DNA from 3 places in the Streptomyces sp. NPDC021080 genome. Region 2 is predicted to be linked to each of the others. Evidence: riboswitches for the same ligand, from Rfam matches in the RefSeq annotation. Region 2 holds a riboswitch; each other region holds the start of a gene.

Region 1 (9,731 bases), on a different contig from region 2:
CCAACTCGCCCGGTTTCCACAGCAGACGGCGCACGGCCCGCCGGTTGCGGACGACGAGCACCGGAGCCGCGGGCGGGCCCGCTTGTGAACCGTCCCAGGCGCGGACGCGCAAGGGGAGCGGGGCTCCCAGCAACTGTTCGACAAGGCCTTTGAGCCGCGGCGCGGCGTCCTGCATGGCGTACACCTCCGAGACAGCACTCCCGAACGCTCCGACACCCGGTAAACATCTACCCGCTCAGCGCGCAGTCCCGCTTCCGCGACACAGATTCGTAAAACATGTGTATGCGCCATGCTTTGAACGACGTGCCGTCACGCGTCCGGACGCGTGACGGGAAACGCCGAAGGGGCCGCCCGCACCACGGATGGCGGGCGGCCCCTTCGGGGCGTTCGGTGACGGAGGGTCAGGAGGCCTTGGCCTTCTCCTCGGTCTTCACGGCGGGCGCCGGGGCGGCCGGAGCCGGCTTGGCGGCCTCGTAGAACTCCTCGCGCGGAGTCTCCATGGCACCCAGGGAGACGACCTCGCGCTTGAGGAACATCCCGAGCGTCCAGTCCGCGAAGATGCGGATCTTGCGGTTCCAGGTCGGCATGGCCAGACCGTGGTAGCCGCGGTGCATGTACCAGGCGAGACGGCCCTTGAGCTTGATCTTCATCTTGCCCATGACGATCATCGCGACGCCCTTGTGCAGACCGAGACCGGCCACGGCGCCCTTGTTGGCGTGCGAGTACTCCTTCTGCGGGAAGCCCCGCATGCCGGAGATCACGTTGTCGCCGAGGATCTTGGCCTGACGCAGCGCGTGCTGCGCGTTCGGCGGGCACCAGGCGTTCTCGACCCCGGCCTTGCGGGCGGCGACGTCCGGCACCTGGGCGTTGTCGCCCGCGGCCCAGATGTAGTCCGTGCCCTGCACCTGGAGGGTGGTCTGGGTGTCCACGTGGCCACGCGGGCCGAGCGGCAGACCGAAGCGGGAGAGAACGGGGTTCGGCTTGACGCCGGCCGTCCAGACGATCGTGTTGGAGTCGACCTCGAGGCCGTTCTTCAGCACGACGTGGCCGTCGACGCAGGAGTCCATGGAGGTGGAGAGGTAGATCTCCACACCGCGGCTCTCCAGGTGCTCCTTGCCGTACTGGCCGAGCTTGGGACCGACCTCGGGAAGGATCTTGTCCGCGGCGTCGACGAGGATGAAGCGCATGTCCTCGCGGGACACGCTGCTGTAGTACTTGGCCGCGTCGCGGGCCATGTCCTCGACTTCACCGATCGTCTCGGCGCCGGCGAAGCCGCCACCCACGAAGACGAAGGTCAACGCCTTGCGGCGGACGTCCTCGTCCGTGGTGGAGTCGGCCTTGTCGAGCTGCTCGAGAACGTGGTTGCGCAGGCCGATGGCCTCCTCGATGCCCTTCATGCCGATGCCCTGCTCGGCGAGGCCGGGGATCGGGAAGGTGCGGGAGACCGCGCCCATCGCGATGACGAGGTAGTCGAAAGGCAGCTCGTACGCCTCGCCCACGAGGGGGGCGACCGTGGCGACCTTGCGGTCCTGGTCGATGGTGGTGACCCGGCCGGTGAGGACCTCCGCCTTGGGAAGTACACGCCGCAGCGGGACGACGACGTGCCGCGGGGAGATGCTGCCGGCGGCTGCTTCGGGGAGGAAGGGCTGGTAGGTCATGTACGACCGGGGGTCGACGACCGTGACGGTCGCCTCTCCGTAGCGCATCTGCTTGAGGATGCGCCGAGCTGCGTACAGGCCTACGTACCCACCGCCTACTACGAGGATCCTGGGACGCTCCGTGGTGCTCATGCCATCGAGTATCCACCTGCTTCAGGGGGGTCGCTCGTGCGCCCCTTCACAAGCTCGGGCAGGGGCTCTGCTACACTCCGCCGCCCTCGCGATCGGGGCCATGGCGGCAGGGGTGGACCGCCGTACGGTTCGTACCGTTGTCAACACCGTGTGAGCTGCGGCCCAACCCGTTCGGCCCAGCGGACCGCACCTGTGTTTCATCGCTCCGAAACGCCGTCGCAACGCTTCACCGAGCATGCTGCCGGACCGTCCGGGCCCCACGGAAGGGCCCAAGTGGCCCCTTCGTCGCTCAGCAGGGGCTTTTTCCTTGTGAAGAACTTCACGAAGTTTCTCGGCAGGGCCTCGCCGGAGGGGTTCCACGCCCCCGTCCGGCACGCTCATACGTTATCCATTCCGCTCAGCCGAGGCTACCGATCGGTAGTGAACGAGACCAGTGCCACGCTCGCGCGGCGCCCCCGGAACACCCCCGGAGCGGTCGCCGGAAGCCCTGTCCGGCCGCCGGAGGGCGAGAAGGCCCCGGCCCCCCGGAAAGGGGGACCGGGGCCTTCTCGCGCCCGTTCCCGACGCGTCGGCGCGGGCACCGGCCGTCCTGCCGGGCGGGGCGCCGTCGCATGCCGGCACCCCGCGCCCGTCCGCTTCGGCGCTTCAGTCGCCCTGCCGGGCGGCCTCGGCTTCCTCGGCCACCTTGAAGGCGATCCCGTCGAGGATGTCGTGCTCGCTGACCACGACCTCCTCGGCCCCGGTCCGCTCCATGATCGAGAGCAGCACGAGGGCGCCGGCCCCGATCACGTCCACCCGGCCCGGGTGCATCGAGCCGATCGCGGCCCGCTCGGCGTGGGTGGAGCGCAGCAGCCACTCGGTGATCTCGCGGACGCGCGCGAGGGGGACCCGGGAGTGGTGGATCCGCTCGGAGTCGTACTCCTTCAGGTCCAGCGCGATCGCCGCGATCGTGGTGACCGAACCGGCCAGCCCCACCAGGGTGCGCGCCTCGCGCAGCGGGACGGTCTCCTCGGCGAGGTCCAGGGCCGACTCGATGTCGGCGCGCATGGCCGCGACCTGCTCCGCGGTGGGCGGGTCGGTCACGACGCCGTCGCGGACGAGGTGGCGTTCCGTCATCCGTACGCAGCCGATGTCCACGGAGCGGGCCGCGCTCACCCGGTCGGTGCCGACGACGAACTCGGTCGAACCGCCGCCGATGTCCACGACCAGGTAGGGCGTGGCGAGGTCGTCGCGCCCGGCCAGCTCCCTGGTCGCGCCGGTGAAGGAGAACTCGGCCTCCTGGTCCCCGGTGATGACCTCCGGTTCGACGCCCAGGATGTCGAACACCCCGCGCACGAACTCGTCCCGGTTCTCGGCGTCCCGGGAGGCGGAGGTGGCGACGAAGCGCAGCCGCTCCGCGCCGTGCTCCTCGATGGCCTCGGCGTACGCGTGGCAGGCGGCGAAGGTCCGCTCCAGCGCCTCGGGGGCGAGCCGGCCGGTGCGGTCGACTCCCTGGCCGAGCCGGACGATGGTCATCCGCCGGTCCAGGTCGGTGAGTTCACCCGTGCGCGGGTCCGCGTCGGCCACCAGGAGCCGGATGGAGTTCGTACCGCAGTCGACGGCGGCGACGCGGGTCACCGGCCGTCCTCACCGGACTCGGAGGACTCGCCGGGTTCGGTGGACTCGGCGGACTCGGCGGACTCGGCGGACTCGGCAGGCTTGAAGGCGAAGTGGCCGGCGTCGGCGCCCTCTCCGGTCGTCTCCACCTGCCACCCGTCGCCGGACGGCGGTCCGGCCTGGGTGACGCAGGCGCCCTTGCGCCACCACTCGGGCAGCATCGCGATGGCCTCGTCGCCGAGCGGGTTGACGCCCGGTCCCGCGGCCAGCGAGTGGGCCACCAGGACGTGCAGGCACTTCACCCGGTCCGGCATGCCGCCCGCGCTCGGGAAGCCCTCCAGGACCTCGATGGCGTCACGGCGCGCGATGTAGTCCTCGTGGGCGGCGCGGTAGGCCGCGGCCAGTTCGGGGTCGGTGGCCAGCCGCTCGGTCATCTCCTTCATGACCCCGTTGGCCTCCAGCGTCCCGATCGCGGACGCGGCCCGCGGGCACGTCAGGTAGTACGTGGTCGGGAACGGCGTGCCGTCGGGGAGGCGGGGCGCCGTCTCCACCACGTCCGGCTGGCCGCAGGGGCAGCGGTGCACGATCGCGCGCAGTCCGCGCGGCGGCCGGCCGAGCTGCTGCTTGAAGGCCTCGACGTCGGCGTCGGTGGGCTCGGTGCGCGGGGTGGTGGGCGGTGGCGTTTCCATGCCGTGAGTCACGTGTCTTTCTGGTCAGTTCATGGGTCGTCACTGGTCGGCGGCGTCGGATCTGTCCACGCCGTCCCAGACGTCGGTGTACCAGGGGCGGTCGGCGGCGCCCCGTTCGGCACGGGCCTGCTTCGCGGCGTCCGGGTCGATCACGACATAGCCGGTCTCGCCCGGCATCACGTAGTGCAGCCGCTGCCGGATCTGCTGCTTCGCGTACGCGTCGTCCTGCCAGCGCGCCTTGAGGTCGCGCAGCTGCTCGACCCGCTGCCGGGCCTGGTCCCGCTGCCGCTCCAGGTCGCCGATCTGGGCGCGCTGGGAGACGTACTGCCGCATCGGGTACGCGAGGGCGACGATCAGGGAGCACAGGACCATGGCGAGCAGCGCGGCCCGGCCGGTCAGCCGGGAGCGGCGCGCCTGCCGCTTGGTCTGGGAGCGGTAGACCCGGGCCGCCGTCTGCTCGCCGAGCAGCTTCAGCCGGGTCGAGGTGGAGAACCGGTCCCGGTCCTTCACGGCCATGAGTCCCGCCTCCCCAGTACTGGCCCGTCGTACGGGCCCGTCACGTGCGTACGTCCCCGCACACGGTACGGGACCGGGTACGGGGACGTACGAAAGGACGCTTCCTGAGCCGTACGGGTCAGCCCTTGAAGCGGGGGAACGCCGAGCGGCCGGCGTAGACCGCGGCGTCGTCGAGGATCTCCTCGATGCGCAGCAGCTGGTTGTACTTGGCGACGCGGTCCGAGCGGGCCGGGGCGCCGGTCTTGATCTGGCCGCAGTTCACGGCGACCGCGAGGTCGGCGATGGTGACGTCCTCGGTCTCGCCGGAGCGGTGGGACATCATGCACTTGAAGCCGTTGCGCTGGGCCAGCTCGACGGCGTCCAGGGTCTCGGTCAGCGAACCGATCTGGTTGACCTTGACGAGCAGGGCGTTGGCGGAGCCCTCCTCGATGCCGCGGGCCAGACGCTCCGGGTTGGTGACGAAGAGGTCGTCGCCGACGATCTGGACCTTGTCGCCCAGCTTGTCGGTGATGACCTTCCAGCCGGCCCAGTCGTCCTCGTACAGCGGGTCCTCGATGGAGACGAGCGGGTACGCGGAGACGAGCTCCTCGTAGTACTCGGTCATCTCGGCGGCCGAGCGGGACTTGCCCTCGAACTCGTACTTGCCGTCCTTGTAGAACTCGGACGCGGCGACGTCGAGGGCGAGCGCGATCTGCTCGCCGGGGACGTAACCGGCCTGCTTGATGGCCTCGACGATGAGGTCGAGGGCGGCGCGGTTGGACTCCAGGTTCGGGGCGAAGCCGCCCTCGTCGCCGAGGCCGGTCGACAGGCCCTTGGTCTTCAGCACCTTCTTGAGGGTGTGGTAGACCTCGGCGCCCCAGCGCAGCGCCTCGGAGAAGGACTCCGCGCCGATCGGGGCGATCATGAACTCCTGGATGTCCACGTTGGAGTCGGCGTGCGAGCCGCCGTTCAGGATGTTCATCATCGGAACGGGCAGCAGGTGCGCGTTCGGTCCGCCCAGGTAGCGGAAGAGCGGCAGGTCGGACGCCTCGGAGGCGGCGTGCGCGACGGCGAGCGAGACGCCGAGGATGGCGTTGGCGCCGAGCGAGCCCTTGTTGTCGGTGGCGTCCAGGTCGAACATCGCCTGGTCGATCAGGCGCTGCTCGGTGGCGTCGTAGCCGACGAGCTCCGGGCCGATCTGCTCGATGACGGCGAGGACGGCCTTCTCGACACCCTTGCCCTGGTAGCGGTTGGGGTCACCGTCGCGGAGCTCGATGGCCTCGAAGGCTCCGGTGGAGGCACCGGACGGAACGGCGGCACGACCCGTGCTGCCGTCGTCGAGGCCGACCTCGACCTCGACCGTGGGGTTGCCTCGGGAGTCCAGGATTTCCCGGGCTACGACGACGTCGATGGACGGCACGAGCATCTCCTTATGGGATGTGACGCGGTACGCGGGGCTCGGCAGCCCCGCGGGATGAGCCTAACCGGCTCACGGGGATCGGCCAGCGATCGACCGCCCCTCGAACGGACTGAGCCTACATATTGTTCCTGAACGGAACAAAAAAAGAAATAAAAAACCCCGCTCCGGCACGTGCGGGGGAACACGCGCCGGAGCGGGGAGCCCGTGGGGACGGGGAACCTCGGCGGGCTTCCGGTGACGGAGGCCGCGCGAGGGAGCTGTCTTCCGGCCGGGTGACGCGGCACGGTGCCGGGATCACGGCCACCTTCCGCCGAAGGTGGCCGGGCCGACCGGCGTGCCGCACCGCTCAGCGCAGGTGCAGCTGCTGGCCCGGGTAGATGAAGTCGGCGTCGGCGACGATGCCGTGGTTCAGCTTGAACAGGTGCTGCCAGCTACCCTTGACGTGCTTCTTCTCGGCGATCGAGCTGAGGGTGTCGCCCTTGACGACCTTGTACTCGCCGTCGCCCTTCTTGACCTTCTTGCCGGTCGGCGTGGTGACGGTCTTCTGGACGGCGGGACGCTCCGCGGAACGGGCGGCGTGCTGCTCCGTCGTACGGGTGGCGGGGGCGCTCTGCGAGGCGCTCGGCGAGGAGGACGTCGACGGGGCCGCGGGGGCCGAGCCGCCGGCGTACGGGGTGCTCGACAGGCCGACGCCGCAGGTCGGCCAGGCACCCTTGCCCTGCGCGGCGAGGACCTTCTCGCCGATGGCGATCTGCTGCGACTTCGAGGCCTGGTCGGCACTCGAGGCGTAGGCGGTGCCGCCGTACGCGGCCCAGGTGGAGGACGAGAACTGCAGGCCGCCGTAGTAGCCGTTGCCGGTGTTGATCGACCAGTTGCCGCCGGACTCGCACTGGGCGACCGCGTCCCACTCGGAGGCGGTGGCGGCGGAGGCGCTGCCGGCCGCCATCAGCGGCGCGGCGATGGCGACACCGGTGACACCGGCGAGCGTGGCGACACGGGTGGCCTTGTTCGGACGGCGGTGCTTGCCCTTGCCGGAAAACAGCATGGAGTGATCCCCTCACCGACGCCTGCGAGGTGAGCTGTCGGGTTCGGGCCGGTTGAGTTGCCCGGCCACGCGCCTTCGGTCCTGTCTCCAGGACGCCCGGTGCGCGGCTTCACCCCAAGCCGTTCCCGGATGTCTCTCGACTCCCGGGCCCGGCGCTTACCTTGGGTCCCCCGCTCCTGCCGACGGCGCATGACGCGACGACTGTTCCCGTACGGCCGTTGGCAGGATTCGGCGTTGCGACCGTCGGGGCCCGCTGTGGCGAGCGGTCACGACCGTAAGCAGTCGATCCGCGGAAATTCAAAGACGATCAGGGCTTCTGAGACCCATCTCTCACTTGCGCCAAATGGGACATTCCACAGCGAACCATGACGCGAACTCCCGCTGCTACTGGGCCTCTTCGGCGACGACCGCAATGCTCCGACCAGGGACGACGAGGCCCGGACCACTGTCGGCCGCGGCCGTGTCCGCGGTGGGCACGTCGTCCCACACGTTGTCGAGGGTGCCGGAGGCGTCCCAGATGCTGCCGAGGACCTTCGCGGCGTACGAGTCGTCGACGGTCGCGCTCGGGGCGCTCGCGGCATGCCGCCCGGCGGAGTTGTCGGTGCCACCACCGGTCGCGTTCTCGGCGGCTTCCCCGCCGCGGTGCCGCCCGGTGCCGCTGCTCGGCGCGGCGGAGGCGCCCGAAGAGGCATCTTCCTGGCCGGACTTGGCCGATTTGTCGCTCTTGTCGCCCTTCGCGCCCGAGTCGTCCGAACCCTGCGAGGCGCTGGGGGTCGCACTGCTGCCGGCCGCGCCCGAGGAGTCACTCGAAGAGGTCGAACCAGACGAATCGGCTGAAGCCGACGCACTGGGCGAAGTCGCCAAACCGGATGAAACGTAGGAACTGGAGTCGTCCGCGGTGTCCGACGAGTCGCCGGCCACGCCCGTGTCGACACTGATCTCGCCCGAGCCCTTGCTGAGCCCGGAGAGCGGCCCGCAGGTCGGCCAGGCCTTGAGGCCCTGGTCGGCGAGCACCTTCTCGGCGACGGCTATCTGCTGCGAGCGGCTGGCCTGGTCGGCACTCGGGGCGTACTCGAGGCCGCCGTGCGCCTCCCAGTTCTCCTGGTCGAGCTGAAGGCCGCCGTAGTAGCCGTTGCCCTGGTTGGCGCTCCAGGCGCCACCGCTCTCGCACTGTGCCACGCGGTCCCAGGTGGACCCGTCGGCCGCGCTCGCGCTCGCCGCGGCGAGCAACGGGATGGCGATCGCCGATCCGGTCACTCCTGCGGCGACGATGAGCGCCGGGGCCTGACGAGGGCGACGGTGACGGCCGTTCCCGGAGAGCATGCGAAAGCCTTTCGAGCGACAGCGGGGAGCACGTGACTCCTGCTAAGTGGGAAGTGCAGGTGCCGCGTTGATGGGTGAACGTAGCCGCAGTCGAACGCTGGTTACAAGTCGATGCAGTACAGATCACGCGAAGATCACAGATTTGATGGACCGTCACGTTCCGGTAGCCGTGGGAGCGCTGTTTCCGGTATGCGGAAGGATCAATTCGGCCGGGGCGGCGAAGGGTCGGCGATGAGCCGATCAAGGCCTATTTGACCGGGGTGAACTCCACCGGAAGTGTGCGCAATCCACGCATAATGAGGCCCCCGCGCCAGCGCAAATCGGCCGATTCTCCGGCGAGTTGGATGTCGGGAAGGCGGCCCAGGAGCGTAGCGAGCGCGGTCTGCCCCTCCAGCCGGGCGAGCGGCGCACCCAGGCAGTAGTGGATGCCGTGGCCGTAACCCAAGTGCTGAAGGTCACGTCGCGAGAGATCGAGCGTGTCCGGATCCTGGAAGCGTTCGGGGTCCCGGTCCGCGGCGGCGAGGACCACCAGCACGGGGTCGCCGGCCGCGATGTCCTGCCCGCCGATCCGTACGTCCTCGGTCGCGAACCGCCAGGTGGCCAGTTCCACGGGCCCGTCGTAGCGCAGGAGTTCCTCGACCCCCGTCTCCAGCAGCCCGCTCTCCCCGGCCGCGAGGGAGGCCTGGAGCCGCTCCCGCTGCCCGGGGTGGGTGAGCAGGGCGTGCATCCCGTTCCCGATGAGATTGACCGTGGTCTCGAACCCGGCGAAGAGCAGGATGAAGGCCATCGCCGCGGCCTCGTTCTCGGTGAGGTGCTCGCCGTGGTCGGAGGCGCGGATGAGCCCGGAGATGAGGTCCTCGCCGGGCTCGGGCTCCGCGGTCAGCGCCTCGCGCTTGCGGTGGATCAGTTCGGCGAGATATCCGCGCATCTTCTTCACGGACCGGGCGACCCCGCCCCGCGGCCCGCCGCCGTGCCGGATCATCATGCCCGCCCAGTCCCGGAAGTCGTCCTGGTCCTCGCGCGGGACGCCGAGCAGGTCGCAGATGGCGTAGATGGGGAGCGGGAAGGCGAACTCGTGGATGAGGTCGGCGGAACCCCGGGCCGCGAACCCGTCGATGAGCTGATCCGTCAGCTCCTGCACCCGCGGCGCGAATTCGGCCACGCGCCGGGGTGTGAACGCCTTGCTGACGAGCCGCCGCAGCCGGGTGTGGTCCGGCGGATCGATGTTCAGCAGGTGCGTCATCAGCTCGGCCTTGCGCTCCCCGGGAATCCCGGTCCGGCCCTTCGCGTGCTCGGGCTCGTCGTGATGCGCGGGGTTCTTGGACAGCCTCTGGTCGGCGAGCGTCTGCTTGGCGTCGGCGTACCGCGTGACG
Region 2 (9,731 bases):
GTGGTGATGTCGCCCTTCGCGCATCCGCTGTTCACCGTGCTGACCGGCATCGGCTTCGGCGTGGCGGCACTGACCGCCGAACGCCGGCACGTGTGCCGTGTGCTGCTCCCCGTCACCGGACTGCTGCTCGCGATGGCCATGCACGCGCTCTGGAACGGCTCGTCGGGCTTCGGCCGGTTCGGCTTCTTCGGTGTGTACGCCGTGTTCATGGTGCCCGCGTTCGGGCTGCTGACCTGGCTCGTCGTGTGGACCCGGCAGCGCGAACTGCGTACGGTCCGCACCGAACTGCCCGTGTACACCGCCGCCGGATGGCTGGGCGCGGCCGAACCGTGGGCCCTCGGCTCGATGCGGGCGCGGCAGATCGCCCGCGAGTACGCCGGCCATCACTTCGGCAAGGGCGCGGCCCGCTCGGTGGCGGAGTACGAGGCGTACGCGACCTCGCTGGCGTTCCTGCGCCACCGGGGGCGCCGGGGACGGGCGGGCGCCGACTTCGTCGTACGGGAGCGCGAGTTGCTGGAGGAGCTGTGGCGCCGCCGGGAGATCGCCCGTCCGGCCCTCGCCTACGCGGCCCGCCTCACGGCACCACTGCCCGCGCCGCCGCCCTGGCCGGCTCACAGGTACGGGTACGACACCCCGCCCGCGCAGCCGTACGGTCCCTCGGCACGGACGGCCGCGCCGGCGCCGTACCCCGTGTACAACCCGTACCGCTCCTGACGAGGGACGGACCGGGCGCGGCACCGGCGGACGGCACCGGTGCCGCGCGCCGGCGGCCCGGCCCTTACGCCGACGCCCGCGACAGGCGCGTCAGTTCCTCGTCCGTCAGCACCAGGTCCGCGACCCCCAGCAGGGCCGGGAGCTGCTCGACCGCGCGGGCGGAGGCGATCGGCGCCGCGACCGTCGGCTGCGCCGCCAGCCAGGCGAGGGCGACCGTCGGGACGGCGACGCCGTGGGCCCCGGCGATCTCGTCGAGGGCGGCGAGGACCCGCGGCCCGCGTTCCGTGCCGAGGTGCCTGGCCGCGCCGGCCGCCCGGGGCGAGTCGACCGTCGTGCCGGGGCGGTACTTGCCGGTGAGGAAACCGGCGGCGAGCGCGAAGTAGGGGACGGCCGCCAGACCGGCCCGGGAGGCGGTGTCCCGCAGGGGGCCCTCGTAGGTGTCGCGCGAGACGAGGTTGTAGTGGGGCTGGAGGGCGACGTACCGCGCGAGGCCCTCGCGGTCGGAGAACTCCAGGGACTCCCGCAGCCGCTCGGGGGAGATGTTGGAGGCGGCGATGTGCCGCACCTTGCCGGCCGTCACCAGCTCGTCGAGGGCGCCGATGATCTCTTCGACCGGCACCTCCGGCTTGTCGAAGTGCGTGTAGTAGAGGTCGATGCGGTCGGTGCCCAGGCGGCGCAGCGAGGCGTCGGCCGCGGCCTTGATGGTGGCACCGGACAGACCCGGGTACGCGGGGTGCTCACTGACCTTGGTGGCGACGACGATGTCGTCGCGGTTGCCGCGGGTCTTCAGCCACTTGCCGATGATGGTCTCGGACTCACCGCCCTCGTTGCCCTCGGCCCACTTCGAGTAGGAGTCGGCCGTGTCGAGGAAGTTGCCGCCGGCGGCCGCGTAGGCGTCGAGCACGGCGAAGGAGCGGGTCTCGTCGGCCGTCCAGCCGAACACGTTGCCGCCGAGCGCGAGCGGGAAGACCTCGAGGTCGGACGAACCGAGCTTGCGAAGGGAAGTCATGTACGGCCTCAACACCCGCACCGGATGGATGTATTCCACAATCACCTCGGCCGGGGCGAGGGCGCGCGGATGTCCGTACATGCCTGACCGGCAGCCCTGACGTCGGGGGGGTTGACGTCAGGACCACCGGAGATCAGGGAGGACCTGCGCGGGGCGCGCGTCCGGGGCCGTCCGCGTGCCCGTCACCGTCGTGCGGCTCGGGAGCCCGCGGGGATCAGGGGTTGAGGCCCTTGCTCTGGAGCCAGGCCATCGGGTCGATGCCGGTGGCGGCGCCGCCGGGGTGCACTTCGAGGTGCAGGTGCGGCCCGGTGACATTGCCCGTCGCACCCACGCGTCCGATGACATCGCCCGTGGCGACCTTCTGGCCGACGGTGACGTTGAGCGACGACTGGTGGCAGAACCAGAGCTCCGTACCGTCGTCGAGGGTGAGGATCGTGCGGTAGCCGTACGCGCCCGCCCAGCCGGCCTCGGTGACGGTGCCGCTGTGGATCGCCTTGATGAGCGTGCCGGTGGGCGCCGCGAAGTCGAGTCCGGTGTGGTAGCCGGAGGACCACATCGAGCCGGCCTCACCGAAGCGCGAGGTCAGGGTGTACGAGGAGGTCGGCAGCGAGTAGCTCTTGGCGAGTTCGGCGAGGCGCTCCTTCTCGGCCTTCGCCTTGGCCTCCTCCTCCGCCTTCTGCTTCGCGGCGGCGGCCTTGGCCTCCGCCGCGTCCTGCTGCTTGGCGGCGGTTTCGACGGCCTTCTTCGCGGCGGCGTTCTGGGCGGCCTGCTGCGTGGCGGTGTCGGCCCGGGTCTGCTGCGACTTGGCCTGCTGCATGATGCGGTCGCGCAGCGCCTCGCCGGCGTCGGTGGCACCGTGGGCCGTGTCGGCGCTGGTCAGACCGGCGCTGGTGAGCGGAGTCGTGGAGCCCTTGGGAGTGCTGGATCCGCTGTCCGATATCAGGGCCTTGGCCGACGCGGTGACCGACGACAGGTCGGGCAGCGAGATCGAGACGGGCGCCTTGCCCGGAGCCGCGCTGGCGATGCCGCCCCCGCCGACGGCGGCTATGACACCGACGCCGAGAACCGTTGAGCTGCGGGCGAGTCCTCCGCCGCGCTGCTTGCCCGTGCGGTGCCGGCCGCGGACGGGAGCGACGGAATCCGCGGTGGGATTCCACTCCTCCCAGGGTTCCTCGTCCTTGCCGTAGCCGAAGGTGTGCGTGTCGTTCGGCGCGAACGAGGTTGGCTGAGCGGGCCGGTTGGACGCCACGTGGGCGCACTCCTTTCCTTCCTTGCCGCCTACCGGGTTAGCTGACGGGTTCGGAGCAGGAAGGTCTCCTACGGGCGTACTGCCACCGTGCCTCCACGGCGGATTACGCTCGATTCACCCCACGAGGTGGGTCCCCGGTTCCCTTGCGGGATTCGGCGCGTGCGCACGGAGCCACCTCTTGTGACGGCTGTAACGACCGCGCTGCGTTATCGAACGTTAATAGACCCGGGCACCGAATTCCAAGCCGTTCTGACTGATCTTTAACGGCTTCCGGTCTGGACTTTGAGGTCATGACCGATGAAAAACGGGCGAGTTGACCTCATGCCGTCTACACAGGATTCCTTGACGGTATGTCAGTCGATATGCGGAGGGGCACAGTCCGATCACCGTTCGTGACCGAGCCCGAAAAGGCCGTCGCACGGTGGGCGGGAAACCTTCCGGACCGCGCGGAAATCCGCCGGGCGACACCCGTCACGAGCGGCGGACGGCGAGCAGCGCCATGTCGTCCGTCAGCGCCCCGCCCGTGTGCCGGCGGACCGCCTCGGACAGCGCGGTCAGCAGCGCGTCGGGGCCGGGGAAGACCCGCCCGGCCAGCCAGGCGGCCGGATCGAAGAACTCCCCCCGTGCGTCGCGGGCCTCGGACAGCCCGTCGGTGTGCAGGAGCAGCGTCGCTCCCCGCGGGAAGCGGTCCCGCACGGTCGGCGCGGGCCAGGTCCCCAGCTCGCCCATCCCGAGGGGCAGCGCGAAGGCCTCGGCGGAGAGGGTGACGAGTGTGCCGTCGGGGCGCAGCAGCAGGGGTGGCGGATGGCCGCGGTTGACGACGCGTACGACCTCCTCGCCGTGCGGGATCTCGGCGAGTACGGCGGTGGTGAATCCCTCGACCGCCTCGACGCTGTCGCGCCGGGTGCCCGGCCGGGTCAGTGCCCGGTCCAGGCGCCCGGCGACGGCCTCCAGGCCCGCTTCCTGTTCGGCCGCCTCCCGGAACGCGCCGACCGCCGTCGCGACGGCGGCCACCGCGGCCATCCCCTTCCCCCGTACGTCCCCGACGACCAGCCGTACGCCGTGCGGGGAGTCCTGCACGGCGTACAGGTCGCCGCCGATGAACGCGTCCTCCTGCGCCGCCTCGTAGCGGGCCGCGACCTCGAGCCCGGCGATCCGCGCCTCGGGCTCGGGCAGCACGGCGCGCTGCGCGTACTCGGCGATCTCCCGGACGGAGGCGAGCCGTTCGTCGCCGCGCCGGACCACGAGGTTGATGAGGACGGCGAGGACGGCGGCGGTCACCACGGTGACCACCTCGGTGACCGCGTCGACGTGCAGGACGATGCCGAGCACGCAGTGGACCGCGAGCACCGCGCCGACGGCGAGGAGACCGGCGAGCACGGTGCCGCGCAGCGAGTGGAGGGGCGCGGCGACCAGGGGCGCGGCCGTGAAGAGGGGGGCCGCGGTGAATTCCGACGGAGTGAGGTAGTCGTAGGCGACCCCGGCGGCGACGAGCAGCACGGGCAGGATCCGGACGAAGGCGCGGGCGCACACGATCCTGCGGGAACCCCCGCCCGGCCGGCCGGGCGGCGCGGCGGTCGGGGCCCCGCGGGCACCGGGCGGCGGCCGGTCGGACCGGTCACGGAGCTGTCCGGTCCGCCGCTCACCTCCTGGCTGCCCCACCCCTCCAGAAGAACCGGTGCGGGAGCGGCGGGCGACCGGTGTGGCCCGACCGGGGGAGGACGGATGAAGCCTGGAGAGCTCGCGGGAGCAGGCCGGCCACGCAGGGGGAAACGCGCGCCGGACAAACACCAAGGGCCGGAACTCGTGAATCCGAGTTCCGGCCCTTGGCCTTGAGTAGCGGGGACAGGATTTGAACCTGCGACCTCTGGGTTATGAGCCCAGCGAGCTACCGAGCTGCTCCACCCCGCGTCGTTAAGACCAGTGTACGCCATCCGCGGGACCCGAAGCACACCCGTTTGGTCCCGCCCCCGCGGTGGCGCGCGCGTCCGGCCCTACCGGGTCTGCAGATGCCGGTTGGGGGCCTGGGCGCGGTCCGCGTACTCGGGGAGGACGACGACCTCGGCACCGGCGGCGGCGAGGACCCCGTTCCCGTCGGCGTCCGTGACGAAGGTGTCGGGCTCGCGCCAGGCGGTGACGACCCGCCGCACCCCGGCGTCCAGGATGAGCCGGGCGCACGGCGCGGGCCGGGAGGCGCGGTGGGCGCACGGCTCCAGGCTGCTGTAGACGGTGGCGGCGGCCAGCCGCGGATCGGCCGGGTCGATCTTGGCGAGGGCGGCCTCCTCGGCATGTACGACCGGGTCGCCGCCCTCGCGGGAGTGGCCCCGGGCCAGCTCGGTCCCGTCGGCCGCGACCACCACGGCGCCCACGCTGAACGCGGTCTTCGACGGCGGGCACAGTTCGGCCAGCTCGCAGGCGAGCTCCAGCCACCGCCGGTCCGCCGCGCAGGCGAGCGGGCCGGTGCCGGGCGCGGTGGGAACGTACCGGATGAGCACGACGTCGCCGACGGGCCGGGTCTCGGCGAGCCGCATCCGGCCCAGCGGGTACGCCCCGGGTCCGAACAGCCGCGGCGCGTCCGGCTGCCCGACGAACAGCGGGGCGACGGCGAGCTGCAGTTCGTCGGCGAGCTGTTCGCGCACGAGCTGGGTGTGGACCTTGCCGCCCCCTTCGACCATGAGGCGGCGCACGCCCCGTACGTCGTGCAGGTGCTCCAGCAGCACGCGCCAGTCGAGTTCGGGTCCGGTCGGCACGACGTCGACGCCGACGAGTCCGGCCAGCAGGGCGGACGCCCGCCGCGCGCCCGCGTCCGTCGTGTAGACGACCTTCTCGCCTCCGGTGTGCCAGAACTGCGCCTTCGGGTCCAGCTCGCCGGAGCCGCTGACCGTGACCTTCAGGGGGTACTCGGGGCGGCCGGAGGCGACACGGGCCGCCCGCCGTTCGGCGGAGTTGACCAGGAGCCGCGGGTTGTCGGTGCGCAGCGTGCCGGCGCCCACCAGGATCGCGTCGCTGGACGCCCGCACCTCGTCGACCCGGTCGAAGTCGGCCGGGCCCGAGAGCAGCAGCCGCTCGGGGCCGGTGTCGTCCAGGAAGCCGTCGAGGGAGACGGCGGCGGACAGCAGGACGTAGGGACGGGGCATCGGGACGCATCCTCCGGTCACACGCGCACAGGGGTTCAAGTGCAGTGGTTCAAGTTTTAAACAATACCTAGACTGGTCTCATGACGACCCGCTGGCTCTCCGCCGCCGAACAGCGCGCCTGGCGCTCGTACATCTCCGCGACCTCCCTCCTGGCGGACGCCATCGACCGACGGCTGCAGTCGGAGGCGGGGATGCCCCACCTTTACTACTCCATCCTGTCCCGGCTGTCCGAGGCGCCGGACCGGCGGCTGCGGATGACCGACCTCGCCGAGGCCCTGAAGATCACCCGCAGCCGGCTGACGTACGCGGTGGCGCGGCTGGAGAAGGACGGCACGGTACGGCGCGAGGGCTGCCCCACCGACAAGCGCGGGCACATGGCCGTCCTCACCGACGCGGGCATGACCCTCCTGGAGCGGGTGGCGCCCGCCCACGTCGAGACGGTACGGGCGGCGGTCTTCGACCATCTGACCCCCGAGCAGGTGGGTCAGCTGGAGGAGATCTGCGCCACCATCACCCGGGCCATCCAGAGCGGGGATCCCGGGGCTCCCGGGGAAGACCTGCCGTGGCGGCGGCGTTCCTGCTCCTCGTGAGGCGCTCGGGGGGTGCGTGAACCCCTGAACCCGTGAACCCGTGAACCCCATTGCTTGAAGTTTGAAGCAGATGTAGTGTCTCGTTCCGTGGCTGTGCTTCAAATCTGAAGCACAGCCCCGTACGAACCCGCCGGACGGAGAGACACCATGCGCGACCACCCCACCGCCACCGTGCGCACCCGCGTCCGCGTACCCCTGCGCTTCGGCGACGGCTACTCCGTCGACGCCGAACTCGTGACCTTCCACGGCCTCGACGACGGCAAGGAGCATCTGGCCGTCGTCCTCGGCGAGCCCGGCCCGAACCCGCTGGTGCGGCTGCACTCCGAGTGCCTGACCGGCGACGTGTTCGGCTCGGCCCGCTGCGACTGCGGTCCCCAGCTGCGCGAGGCGGTGGAGCGGATCGCGGACCGCGGCGGCGTCCTGCTGTACCTGCGCCAGGAGGGCCGCGGCATCGGCCTCTACAACAAGCTCGACGCGTACGCCCTCCAGGACCAGGGCCTCGACACCTACGCCGCCAACGCGGCCCTCGGCCTGCCCGAGGACGACCGCGACTACACGGCGGCCGCCCAGATGCTCCAGGCCCTCGGCATCGACTCCCTGGACCTGCTCTCCAACAACCCGGACAAGGCCGAACAGCTCCGCGAACTCGGCGTCACGGTCGCCCACCGCGTGCCGACGGGCGTCTTCACCACCGCCCACAACGTCCGCTACCTGCGCGCCAAGGTCCTCCAGACCCAGCACACGCTGCCGCTGGGGGAACTCACCGCCCTGACGCCCCTCTCGGCGGGCTGACACCCGGGAACGAAACAAGCCCCCGGCTCAGATCACCTCTGAACCGGGGGCTTTCGCGTAGACCCTGTGGGACTCGAACCCACAACCAATGGATTAAAAGTCCACTGCTCTGCCAATTGAGCTAAGGGTCCCCGAACCGGAAAACACCGGCACGGCGCACCGGAGCGCTCCGATGCATCCCCGAGCATAGCGGGACGTGGCCGGGACTCCGATCGGGTATCGGGGGACCCGGCCACACAGCAGGCCCTCAAGGTCAGGGATCGACCGGTTCGGGTGCACCCTTGCGGGCGGCTTCCCGCGCGATCGTGCGCTGGTGTTCGGGGTTGAGGAACCAGTGCCGGGCCGAGGCCAGCCACCAGGCCGCGGCGAATCCGAGGACGGCGAGGACGGCGACCGGGGCGTAGTTGAACGTCTCCCAGGTGACCGGGGAGACCTGGGGCAGCATGAACAGGAGGGTGATGACGGCCACCCAGACGACCGCGACGACCCCGACGGGACGGGACCAGCGGCCCAGATGCCAGGGCCCGCGCTCGAAGGCGTCGCCCTTGCGCACCCGCAGCAGGGTCGGGATGACGTAGGCGACGTAGAGGCCGATCACCGCGATCGACGTCACGGCCGCGTAGGCCGCGTAGTTGATGAGGTACGGCAGGCCGAGCACGAGAGCGCCCAGCGCGGCCAGCCAGACGGCCGCCACCGGGGTCCGCGTGCGCGGGTGCACCGTGTGCCACACCGAGGAGAACGGCAGCGCGCCGTCACGCGAAAAGGCGTAGATCATACGGCTGTTGGCGGTCACGGACGCCATGCCGCAGAACAGCTGGGCGCCGATCACGACGAGCAGCAGGAGCTTGCCGGCCGTCGCCCCGAGCGCGTCCAGCAGGATCTGCGCCGGGGGCGCGCCCGTCGCCGAGCCCAGCTCCTTGTCGTAGGACTGGATGGCGAAGGTGAAGCCGAGGAGCAGGACGAAGCCGGCGATCCACGAGGTCCAGATCGAGCGCACGATGCCCTTCGGCCCGGCCGTGGAGGCGTCGTGGGTCTCCTCCGTCATGTGGGCGGAGGCGTCGTACCCGGTGAACGTGTACTGGGCCATGAGGAGTCCGACGAGGACCACGTAGACCCCGCTGCCCCAGCCCGTGTGGTTCACGAACTTCGTGAACACGAAGCCGGCCGACTGGTGGTGGTCCGGCGCGAAGGTCAGCGCGCCGACGATGACGGCGACGCCGACGACGTGCCACCACACGCTGATGCTGTTGAGGAGCGCGACGATCCCCACGCCGAAGGTGTTGAGGAGACCGTGCAGGATCAGGATCGCGGTGAACAGGAGGATCGTGCGGCCCGGCGTCACCTCGAAGTCGAACTGGAGGTTCAGGTAGGCGCCGAGGAACAGCGCCGCGCCGAAGTCGATGCCGGCGGTCACCGCGACCTGGCCGAGGACGTTGAACCAGCCGGTGAACCACGCCCAGGCCGCCGCGGTGCGCTCCGGGGCGAGCCGGTGCGCCCAGAAGTACAGCCCGGCGGACGTCGGATAGGCCGAGCAGATCTCGGCCATCGCGAGGCCGACGAACAGGGTCATCAGTCCGACCGCGACCCAGCCCCAGGTGATCACGGCGGGACCGCCGGTGTTCATGCCGAACTGATACAGCGTCAGGCAGCCCGACAGGACCGAGATGATCGTGAAGGAGACCGCGTAGTTGGAGAACGCCGACATGCGGCGGGCGAGAACCTGCGTGTAGCCGAGCTGGGCCAGCCGCTCTTCGTCCGACAGCCCAGTCACTCTGGCGTCATCTGTCATGCCCCCAGCGATTCCCTCGCCGCGCACATGACATGCACCGAAGGGGTGTCACCTTGGCCAGAAAATGCCCCTGCGGCCCTGCCGCCGATTCCCTGTCTACGACCGCTGTCGGCGCCGTGCGCCGCGAGCGGCCCCTTCCCGTGGTCCCTCGGGCAGGTCAGCGCTTTGATCCGGGCCGCACGGACTACCCCGGCAACGCGAAGGGCCCGTACGACCGAAGTCGTACGGGCCCTCGACGTTTCACGTCAGATCGCGTCAGCCGTTGCGCTTCCAGCGCGGCTTCTCGTCGCGGCGGAACGAACCGGTGCCGGTGCCGGTGCCGGTCGTGCGGTGGTCGTCACGACGGGCGGCCGGACGGTCGTGGCCGGAGCGGAAGCCACCGCCCGCGGGACGGTCGCCCTGACGGTCGCGGTTGAAGGGACGGTCGCTGCCCCGGTGGCCACCGCGCTCG
Region 3 (9,731 bases), on a different contig from region 2:
GCATGATGGCCGCCACGGTGCCGGCGAGGGCGAGCGTGGCGACCACGCCGCCCGCTCGGGCGGAAGGTTGGGGGGCGTCCATGGGGGACTCCTCGGGTCTGTCTGCGGGCAAGGGATGTGCATCGTACATGTCTTATGTATCGCGCATGAGGTGTGGCTTATGCATGTGATGTGGCTTGTGCACGCGGATGTGGGAGCATGGACCCGGGCCGCACCGACATGCGCGGGACGCGCGGCTCAAGAGGACGGCGGGAGGCGGCAGGCGGATGGTCAGGCCCACACACGAGGTCGAGTACGAGCAGATGCTGCTCAGCCGCCATGGATGGATGAACCACCGGGGCGGCCGGACCAAGGACGGCGTCCTGGAGCGCAGCGCGTACATCCTGCTCAGCCGTATCCGGATCCAGGGGCCGATGTCGATCGGTGAACTGAGCGACGCCTTCGGGCTGGACGCCTCCACCCTCAACCGGCAGACGGCCGCGGCGATGCGCGCCGGGCTGGTCGAACGCATCCCCGACCCCGACGGCGGCATGGCCCGCAAGTTCCGCATCACGGACGAGGGGGCGCGGCTGCTCGACGAGGAGCGGCAGGGGCTCATCAGTTCCCTGGACCGCGTCATGGCCGACTGGCCGGAGGAGGACATCGCCGCCTTCGCCGCCTACCTGAGGCGTTTCAACACCGACATCGAGCGCATCGGCGGACGTCCCTGGCCGCGCCCCTGACGTGCGCTCCGGCCGCCGCCGTACCGAAACCGCGCGTCGGCCCCGGGCCTCGGCGCGGAAATCCCGGTGACGCGTCCACGTGCCGCCTTCTACGCTCACCCGCATGAACAGCGCCGGGGGACTGCTCAACGTCGTGGATGTCGAGGCGACCTGCTGGGAGGGCGCGCCTCCGCCCGGTGCCGTGAGCGAGATCATCGAGATCGGTCTGACGGTCGTCGACCTGGACCGGGGCGTCCGGGTGGAGAAGCACCGCCTCCTGGTGCGGCCCGCGCGGTCGGCCGTCAGCGAGTTCTGCACCGAGCTCACCGGGCTGACGCAGGGCGAGGTCGAGCAGGGGCTCGAATTCGCCGACGCCTGCCGCGTGTTGGCCGCACGGCATCGTACGGGGGAGCGGCCGTGGGCGAGTTGGGGCGACTACGACCGTCATCAGTTCACCCGTCAGTGCGCCGCGACGGCGACCGCGTACCCCTTCGGCCGCCGCCACACCAACGCGAAGGCGGTCTTCACCGCCGCCCACGGCCTGCGGAAGCGGCCCGGGATGGCACAGGCCCTGCGCCTGGCCGAACTGCCCCTGGAGGGCAGGCATCACCGGGGCGAGGACGACGCCTGGAACATCGCCGCGCTCGTCCTCGACCTGGCGGGGCGCGGGACCTGGCCGGATGCGGCCCCTGAAGGTCTCTGACGTCCGGCGGCCCCTGTCGCCCGGATGCCGTCCCGGTGGTTCGGTCCCGGCGTCAGCCGTTCTTTCCGGCGTCCCGGGCCGCCTGCTCCAGCCTGGCCCGGTACTCCTCCCACCATGCCGGGTCGCCCGGCATCATGCTGTCGTTCCCCTCGTTCATCCCGACGGCGCCGTCGATGAGTTCGCGGATGACGTCGGCGTGCCCGGCGTGCCGCTGCGTGTCGGCGATCACGCGGACGACCGCGTGATGCAACGTCACCTCGTCCTTGCCGGCGGGCCACCACGGCACCCTGCCGACCGTCTCCAGCGGCAGCGCCTCGATCGTCGCGTCGGCGTGCGCCCATGCCCGGCGGTAGAGCCCCACGACGAACTCACGTGACTCGTCCGCGGTGGCCCACATGTCCCCGTTCGTCTCGCCGGCGTGCTCCAGCCAGGGCAGCGGTTCACCGGACGGCCGTCCGAAGGTGTCACCGAGGTAGCCCAGTTCCACGGTCGCCACGTGCTTGACCAGACCGAGGAGGTTGGTCCCGGTCGGGGTGAACGGGCGGCGGACGTCGTACTCCGAGAGCCCCTCGAGCTTCCAGACCAGGGCGTCACGAGCGGACTGCAGATAGCGGTGGAGGTCGGCCTTGGGGTCCGGTGAGGTCATGGCGTCCAGTCTGCCGCCCCCACGCGCCCCGGCCGCCGTTTTCCGGTTTCCGCGGTGACCCTGGACCGAGTAGGGTCACCTGCGTGAACACCGGACCGGCGCCACGCCACACACGGATCGGCAATCCGGTGGAGGGCTGATCGCGCGGTGGGCGCGCCGAAGGCCCCCTCTTCGTCCGGCACGCGGACCTCCTGGTGCTTGTGCACCGCGAGTCCCTTTCCGTGTCGAGCAGAATCGAGGCCGGCCTCATGACCGTCACCTTCAATCACACCATCATCGCGTCCAAGGACCGCCACCGGTCGGCACGCTTCTTCCGGGAGCTGCTGGAACTGCCGGAGGCGCCGTCCTGGGGGCCGTTCACCAACGTCCAGCTCTCCGACGGCGTGCTCCTGCAGTTCGCCGAGCCCCCGGTGGACATCCAGATGCAGCACTACGCGTTCCTGATCGACGACGAACTCTTCGACCGCGCGTACCGGCGGCTCCGTGACGACGGCGTCGAGCACTGGGCCGATCCCCAGATGCGACGCGCGGGCGAGATCAACGACGAGCACGGCGGCCGGGGCGTGTACTTCAAGGACCCGGCCGGTCACGCGATCGAGCTGATCACCCGCCCGTACCTGTAGCCGGCGGAGCCCAGCCGGGGGCGCCGGACACGGTGCACCCGGCCGGGCAGCCGGTCGACCCGGTACGCGGGGCGCGGTACGCCGGGACCGGTGCGCCGGAGTGCGGCCGGTTCACCCCGATGGGTTGTTTTGTGGCGGGTTGTGGTGAACGGAGCGTGGATGTCGGTGTCTTGGGGACAACCTGGGCGTACGCGCAACGCCGTCATCGAGGAGTGCCGCCGTGTCCGATGTCGTCTTCACAGCGGATTTCGCCTCGCCCCGGCAATGGGTCGCCGGCCATTCCTGGGCCTATCCCGACGGCGGTCCGGTCAACCCGGACGACGGCAAACTCGACCATCTGGTGACCGACCCCGCCTACTGCCGGACGGGCCGTTTCCGGGCCACCCGGCGACCGGACGGTGACTGGGACGCGGGCCTCCTTACCACCGAGGGCAGCGCGGACGGCTTCATGGTCCGTACGGGAGACGTGCTGGAGACGCGGGTCAAGCTGCCGACGGTGACCGGCGCCTGGCCGGCCGTCTGGACGTGGCGGGACGGCGGTCAGGAGATCGACGTCTTCGAGTACCACCCCGACAACCCGGACCTGCTCGAACTGTCCAACCACGTGCGCAACACGCACCGTTACCACCGGCACCAGGACATCGCGCCGGGTGCCTGGGTCGACTTCAAGGTGGAGTTCGGCGCCCACCGCGTCGTGTGGTGGGTCAACGGAGTCCAGGCCTTCGACGACCGCCGCGGAGTGGGCAGGTCCTGGCACGCCTATCTCATCGTCAACCTGTCCGTGTGCGCCGGGCGTTACCACCCGCCGCCGCCCCCCGAGGTGTCGGAGATGGACTTCGAGGTGGCCCGTCTGACGGTCCGCAGGCCCCCGGCCGGCGGGCCCTTCCCCGCGACGGTGGAGTACGAGGCAGGTCTTCTCGATTGACGCGCATCGTGAACCCCGACCGGGAACCGGGCCTCGGCAGGTGCATCCGCCGAGGCCCTCGGCGCGGAAGTACGGCATCAGAAGCGACGCTGCGCTCGTGCGCGTCGCGCCGACAGGTGCCGAGGGTCATGCCGAATCCGCAGCCGGGGCGGGACGTCCCCGAGACCGCCTATGTCAGTCACGTCGGCAACTGCCGTACGTGCCAACGGGAGTCGGGACGCTGCCCGCAGGCCACCCGCCTCTGGCGTTTCTACCAGGAATGGCGCAACAACTACCGGGCCCGGCCCGAGGACGACGACTGACGGCGCGGACCGGGGACGGGCCGCCGTCGCCGCGTACGATCTGCCCGCCTGCCGGTGACCGGTAACCGGCGGTCGCTGGGCGGTGGCCGGTGGCCGGTGGTCACCGTCCGGTGAGACGATCCCTCCTCACGGTCCGGTGCGAGGCGTCGAGAAGCGCCGTGAAGGTGGAGAGGTGTCATGCGAGACTCTGTGCGGATGTCCGCCGATGACGTGTCCCGGCCCGCGGCGGCCGGCGCCCCCGCGGCGCTGCGGCCGTGCCGTGCCGTCCGTCCGGACGCGGCCCCGGCGCGTGCCGCCGTACTGATCCTGCACGGTGGCGCCGCGGACAGCAAAGCCCCGTTGCGGCCGTGGAACGTCGCACGCGCACGGATGCGGCCCTTCGCGCGCTCCGTGACGCGGGCCCTGCCGGACGAGGACACCTTCGTCGGGCAGGTGCGCTACCGCTACCGGGGATGGAACGGCGCGGACGCCGATCCCGTCGCCGACGTCCTGCGGGCACTGGACGAACTCACCCGACTGGTGGGGGAGGTACCGGTCGTGCTCGTGGGCCACTCGATGGGCGGGCGCGCCGCCCTGCGGGCCGCGGCCGCGCCGCAGGTCCGGGCCGTGGTGGCGCTGGCGCCCTGGTGCCCGGAGGGTGAGCCGGTCGCCCACCTCCGGGACAGGCGCGTGATCGTGCTGCACGGCGACCGGGACCGCGTGACCGATCCGGCGGAGTCGTTCGCGTTCGTCCGCCGGGCCGTGGAGGCGGGCTCCTCCGCGAGCGCCGTACGGGTCGCGGGCGGTGACCACGCGATGCTCCGGCGCGCGCGGACCTGGCATCGGGCCACGGGAGAGGCGGTCGCCGATCTGGTGACCCGGATCGCCGCCGGACTCGACCCGCTCCCCGCCGAACGGCCGGGCGGGGAGCCCGGCGTTCTCTAGCGCCGCGGTATCAGGGAGTGTCGAGCCGGTCGTCGGGGTCCGGAGTGGGGGAGAAGGGGCGCCGGGAGCCGGACGTCGGCCGGGCGGCGGACGTGGGAAGCGGGGCGCCCGTCGACGGATCCCAGCTCAGGATCCACTCGAAGTCGCGTTGCAGCCGACGGGCTTCGCTGCGCACGAGCGTCGGTATGTCGCCGCGTTCGGAGATCAGTTGGGCATAGATCGGCGCATCGTGCACGTGGGGATCCTCGACTCGCTCTGGTGGTCTGACGTGCCTCGACGGTACGGCCGGGGCGTGGCCGCAGCGGTCATCCGGCCAGCTCGGCCAGAACCGGTCAAGGTGTGACAGGCGGGCGCCGTCCATGTCGAACGACATGTCAGGGAACGCCAGTTCTGTGCACACTTCCGACACATCCGCGACGGCCGGGTGTCCGACCGGCGGGTCGGGGCGAACCGGGACGGGCCGGGACCGTCGGTGCGGACGGGAATCGGGACGGAACGCATCGCACCACCGGACGGGATTCGGAACCGGGCCCGGACGGGGAATCGGTGCCGGATCGCCCCAACGCGCGTGCTCAGCCGCCTTTTCGAGCACGGCGTGTGTCCTCGCCGTCGCGCTGCGGGGTGGTGCGACGAAGGTCACGAAAATGTATCGGACATCTGGGACGTGGATCTTCACATCGGGTGCACAACATGGCTAAGTTGGCGACCGGGTCGCCCGATTCCCTCCGGCGGAGTTCGCCGGGCGGTGCGCCCTCCGCCGAGTCCTGCTGTCCGCGCGGCAGCGGGAGCCGGGGACCCACCGAACCTGGGGTGAATCGACCAACTGTCTTACGGGGCAGGGGTCGTAGGGCATACCTTCCGGAATCGTCCGCCCGAACCCGACAGCTAACCCGGTAGGCGGACGACGGAAGGAGCACCACTCCATGGCGCCGGAACGCACCCCGCCCAGCGGCGAAGAAGTCGCCCGACGGCTCTCGTCCCTCTACGACCAGGCGGAGCTCGCCACCGGTAACTTCAACGGGACCCGCGCCTCGGCGAATCTCAGTCGCGGGCCGGGCCGACGGGGTTCCGGCCGGGGAGGCGGGAGTTCCGAACCTGCCCAGGAAGACCTGATGCGGCAGTGGTTCGACGGGGCGCGGTCCCGTTACGGACCCTCGGCCCCGGCCGCGCTTCCGGCCGACCGGCTGCCGGACCGCGGCGGCGCAGGCGCCCGTCCGAAGGAGGGCGCGCGAGGTTCCAAGGGGTCCTCGGACCTTCCGACGGTGTACGAGCTGGAGCAGATCATCCGGCCCGTCGCCGAGCTGACCGCGGCCCCGATGCGGGAGCTGACCGCAGGACCCGCTTCGGAATCCGCCGCGCGCCCCGCCCTGGAACTGACCGCGGGTCCGGGGGCCGAGGCCATGACCGGTGGCGCCCCGGCGGTGCCGGGAGCCGGGACGGCGGTCCGCGCGGCACTTCCGGCGGGGGCCGCCTCGGCCGCCCCGTCGCAGAAGTCCCCGCTGCACGACAGGAAGCAGACGGCCCGCCGCAAGATCGCCGCCGCGCAGGAGCTGATGTCGCGGCACGCGGCACGGCAGAGCATGCCCGTCGCGCAGGCGCCGACGGTGGAGTACCGGCCGGCGCAGGAACCCCGGCTCCCGTCCTTCGCGCCGACTGCCCCGTCCGCCGCGTTCCCGCCGGCTTCTCAGGCGCCCGCGTTCCCGCCGGCGCCCCAGCGCACGGCGTACGAACAGGCGCCCCAGCCGACCGCGTTCCAGACGGGCTCGATGCCCCAGGTCTTCGAGACGGGGTCGATGCCCCAGGTCTTCGAGACGGGGTCCATGCCCCGCGCGTACCAGTCGGCGCCCCCGCCGACCGCGTTCCAGCAGGCGCCCCAGCCGACCGCGTTCGAGACGGGCTCGATGCCGCAGGTCTTCGAGACGGGGTCGATGCCCCAGGTCTTCGAGACGGGGTCCATGCCCCGTGCGTACGAACCGGCGCCCCCGGCCGCGGAGTACAAGTCGGTGCTCCTGCCCCTCTCGTACGAGGTGCCGGCCCCGGCCCCCGAGACCAGATCGGTTCTTCTCCCGCTCTCGTACGAGACGGCGACCCGACCCAGCGGGTATCAGCCGGCTCCGACGCCTCCGGTGAGCGAGCCGGTGCCCCAGCCCCTTGCTTACGAGTCCGCGCCCCAGCCCCCCGCGTACGAGTCCGCGCCCCGGGCCGCCGCCTACCCCTCGGCCCCCGTGCCCCCGGTGAGCGAACCGGCCCCCCAGGCCCCCGGTCCGGTCGCGTACCGGTCGGCTCCCATGCCCCCGATGAGCGAGCCCGCGCCCCCTGCCCCCGCGTACGAGCCCCGCGCGGCCGCCTACCCGTCGGCTCCCATGCCCCCCGCGAACGAGCCCGCGGTGCCCCCGGCGCCGCCCGCCGAGGACGCCTGGCGGCAGTCGTTGCGGCAGACCGGGGGGCAGCAGGCGTGGCCGGCCGCCCCCGGGGCCGTCGACACGAATCCGGGGTTCGACATCGACAGCCTCGTCGCCGCCGCCCCGCCGGTCGTGGGACACGACAGCCGGGCCGCGGAGGCGGTCGCCTTCGCCCGTGCGCAGGTGGGCAGGCCGTGCGTGTGGGGTGCCTCCGGACCCGGTTCGTACGACCCCTCCGGTCTCACCCAGGCGGCCTGGAAGAGCACCGGGGTCATGCTCCCGCGTGCGATCGAGGACCAGGCGCGGATCGGCCCGGCGATCGACCTGACCGCCATCCAGCCCGGGGACCTGGTCTTCTTCCACGCCAACGTGAGCCACGTCGGTCTCTACGCGGGCGACGGCATGATGGTCCACGCGCCGAGCCCCGGAGCGCGGATCACCGAGGAGTCGGTCGAGTACGCCGGGCGGGCGGCCATCCACAGCGTCGTACGGCCGGTCTGAGTCCCGCGGTCGTCTCGGGCGCGACGGCGTCCGGGGGCCGCGGTCGTCCGCGGGAGCGCCGGGCCGGCCGCCTCAGAATTCCCGGTCGATCCCGGTGACGGCGGCAGGTCCCAGCGGGGCGTCGTCGGCGGACAGACCGCTGTCCCGGAGAGCGCCGGAGACGAGCCGTACGGCCTCGGCCTCGGCGCTTCTGCGGTCCGCCGCCTCGACCTCGAGCCGGACGGAGAACCTGTTGCCCTCGTCGACGGTCAGCAGGCTCAGCTCCTCGCTCTCGCCCAGGTCCGTGTTCTGCGGGTCCTGAGGGCGAAGCCTGCGTTCCACGTCGGCACGGGAGGCGTCTGGCAGGCCGTGGACGAACGTCCCGGGAACGGTGATGACGTAGGTGGTCACAGGAACTCCTCGTGCGGGCGGCGCGCGGACCTGAAGCGCGCTCGGCTGGGTGATCGCCCGTATACCCCGCATTGTGCCGGGCATCCGGATCTTCTTCGCGTCGGGCGGAGCCGCCGTGCGGTGACCGTGTCCGGCGGTCCCCGCCGCCCGGTGATCGCGTGGCGATACGGTCCCCCCATGGCTGACGCTAGGTTGACCACCGCCTCGTATCTCGTCCTCGGCATCATCGACAAGCTGGGCGAGGCCAGCGCGTACGACGTGAAAGGGGAGGCGGCGCGGACGATCGCGCCCTTCTGGTCGGTGCCGCACGCGCAGGTGTACGCGCAGTGCGACCGCCTCCTCGACGCCGGGCTCCTGTCCCGGGTGCGGCAGGAGAGCGGTCGCAACCGCAGGGTGCTGACGCTGACGGAGCAGGGCAGGGCGGCCCTGCGGGGGTGGCTGGACGACCCGGCGTTCGTCCCGGTGGAGGCCCGGGAGCGCGGCATCCTCAAGCTGTGGTTCGGCGGCCGGCCCGACGTCCTCGCTCCCGTGCAGCACGAGGAGCACCGCCGCACCCTGGGCGAGTACGAGGAACTCGCCGGGACGGTCGGGGACTTGCTCACGCGCGGGCAACGGGACGCGCTGGAGTTCGGCATCCGCTACGAGCGGATGATGATCGACTTCTGGCAATGGGTGCAGCACCGGGACGAGGGCGCGACAGACCGTTGACCCCGGCGGTGGACGGCCCTACCGTCTCGATAGTCCAAACGAGACTATCGAGGGCCGGGTCGGTCGCGGCCACGAGCAGGGAGTCGTCGTGCGTCGTCCAACGGGCACCACCTGGCGCCGCCTCGCCGTCATCGCCGTGTCGGCCGTGTGCGTGGGCTACGCGCCGATCGCGATGACCGAGCTGTGGCCGTACGCGCGCCCCGGCGCACCGGCGTACGGCGAGTGGATCCTGGCCCACGTGGTCTCGCCGCGGTACGTGGCCGACGCGCTGGCCACCCGGATCGGTCCGTACCGCCACAGCCTCGTACCGATGATCGTGCACTCCGTGCTCGGCGGTGTGCTCATGCTGCTGGGCCCCGCGCAGGTGATCACCGCCGTGCGCAGGCGCGTGCGGCTCCACCGGGCGCTCGGGGTCCTCTTCGCGGTCACCGTGTACGCCTCGATGGCGGGCGCCGGGATCTACCTGGCGCGCACGGCGCCCGAGGACGCCTTCAGCGGCGCCGCCTTCTGGATCGTGCTCGCGACCATCCTCCTGGGCACCGTCATGAGCGTCACGTTCGGTGTGCTCGCCGCCGTCGGCGGATTCCCCGACCTGCACCAGCGCTGGATGCTGCTCTGCTACGGCTTCCTGCTGACCGCCCCGCTGCTCCGGTTCGAGTGGGGCGGCCTGCCGCTGATCCTGCCCGGACTGTCCATGGCCGAGATCAACCAGCTGGCCACCATGCACCTGGGGTCCGTCGTCGCCTTCGGCGCCCTGATCGCCTCGCGCTCCCTCGACCGGCGCAGGACGGTCGCCGGGGTGTCCGGGTCCTGGGCGCCCGTGCCCGTCCTGGTCCTCGCCCACCTGGCCGGGGCCGCCGCGCTGGCCTGGATCACGCGCGCCTCGCTCGCGCACGGCAGCCAGGG

What was found. Region 2 has a riboswitch for cyclic di-AMP ahead of ACH4S8_RS24295 (M23 family metallopeptidase). Riboswitches for the same ligand answer to the same signal wherever they lie in the genome.
Region 1: it holds a riboswitch for cyclic di-AMP, as region 2 does, so the genes downstream of both, ACH4S8_RS38795 (transglycosylase family protein) here and ACH4S8_RS24295 (M23 family metallopeptidase) in region 2, are expected to answer to the same signal.
Region 3: it holds a riboswitch for cyclic di-AMP, as region 2 does, so the genes downstream of both, ACH4S8_RS07095 (NlpC/P60 family protein) here and ACH4S8_RS24295 (M23 family metallopeptidase) in region 2, are expected to answer to the same signal.

The regions. Positions count from the first base shown of each region.
Region 1 covers NZ_JBIRQM010000022.1:28,799-38,529, reverse strand. The annotation lists gene ACH4S8_RS38825 (class I SAM-dependent methyltransferase) at 1-175, opposite strand, end outside; gene ACH4S8_RS38820 (NAD(P)/FAD-dependent oxidoreductase) at 402-1,790, opposite strand; gene ACH4S8_RS38815 (exopolyphosphatase) at 2,436-3,407, opposite strand; gene ACH4S8_RS38810 (DUF501 domain-containing protein) at 3,404-4,075, opposite strand; gene ACH4S8_RS38805 (septum formation initiator family protein) at 4,115-4,591, opposite strand; gene eno (phosphopyruvate hydratase) at 4,710-5,996, opposite strand; gene ACH4S8_RS38795 (transglycosylase family protein) at 6,337-7,035, opposite strand; cyclic di-AMP (ydaO/yuaA leader) riboswitch at 7,040-7,233, opposite strand; gene ACH4S8_RS38790 (transglycosylase family protein) at 7,420-8,358, opposite strand; gene ACH4S8_RS38785 (cytochrome P450) at 8,606-9,731, opposite strand, start outside.
Region 2 covers NZ_JBIRQM010000009.1:376,790-386,520, reverse strand. The annotation lists gene ACH4S8_RS24305 (PrsW family intramembrane metalloprotease) at 1-714, shown strand, start outside; gene ACH4S8_RS24300 (aldo/keto reductase) at 779-1,723, opposite strand; gene ACH4S8_RS24295 (M23 family metallopeptidase) at 1,938-2,972, opposite strand; cyclic di-AMP (ydaO/yuaA leader) riboswitch at 2,984-3,140, opposite strand; gene ACH4S8_RS24290 (PP2C family protein-serine/threonine phosphatase) at 3,444-4,634, opposite strand; tRNA gene ACH4S8_RS24285 (tRNA-Met) at 4,810-4,883, opposite strand; gene ACH4S8_RS24280 (dihydrofolate reductase family protein) at 4,967-6,109, opposite strand; gene ACH4S8_RS24275 (MarR family winged helix-turn-helix transcriptional regulator) at 6,190-6,699, shown strand; gene ribA (GTP cyclohydrolase II) at 6,847-7,491, shown strand; tRNA gene ACH4S8_RS24265 (tRNA-Lys) at 7,550-7,622, opposite strand; gene ACH4S8_RS24260 (amino acid permease) at 7,745-9,280, opposite strand; gene ACH4S8_RS24255 (DEAD/DEAH box helicase) at 9,536-9,731, opposite strand, start outside.
Region 3 covers NZ_JBIRQM010000002.1:688,280-698,010, reverse strand. The annotation lists gene ACH4S8_RS07140 (MFS transporter) at 1-82, opposite strand, end outside; gene ACH4S8_RS07135 (MarR family winged helix-turn-helix transcriptional regulator) at 267-722, shown strand; gene ACH4S8_RS07130 (exonuclease domain-containing protein) at 826-1,404, shown strand; gene ACH4S8_RS07125 (DinB family protein) at 1,457-2,050, opposite strand; gene ACH4S8_RS07120 (VOC family protein) at 2,299-2,673, shown strand; gene ACH4S8_RS07115 (beta-glucanase) at 2,894-3,598, shown strand; gene ACH4S8_RS07110 (hypothetical protein) at 3,727-3,900, shown strand; gene ACH4S8_RS07105 (alpha/beta hydrolase) at 4,096-4,824, shown strand; gene ACH4S8_RS07100 (hypothetical protein) at 4,835-5,059, opposite strand; cyclic di-AMP (ydaO/yuaA leader) riboswitch at 5,570-5,740, shown strand; gene ACH4S8_RS07095 (NlpC/P60 family protein) at 5,748-7,727, shown strand; gene ACH4S8_RS07090 (hypothetical protein) at 7,800-8,117, opposite strand; gene ACH4S8_RS07085 (PadR family transcriptional regulator) at 8,295-8,825, shown strand; gene ACH4S8_RS07080 (DUF2306 domain-containing protein) at 8,914-9,731, shown strand, end outside.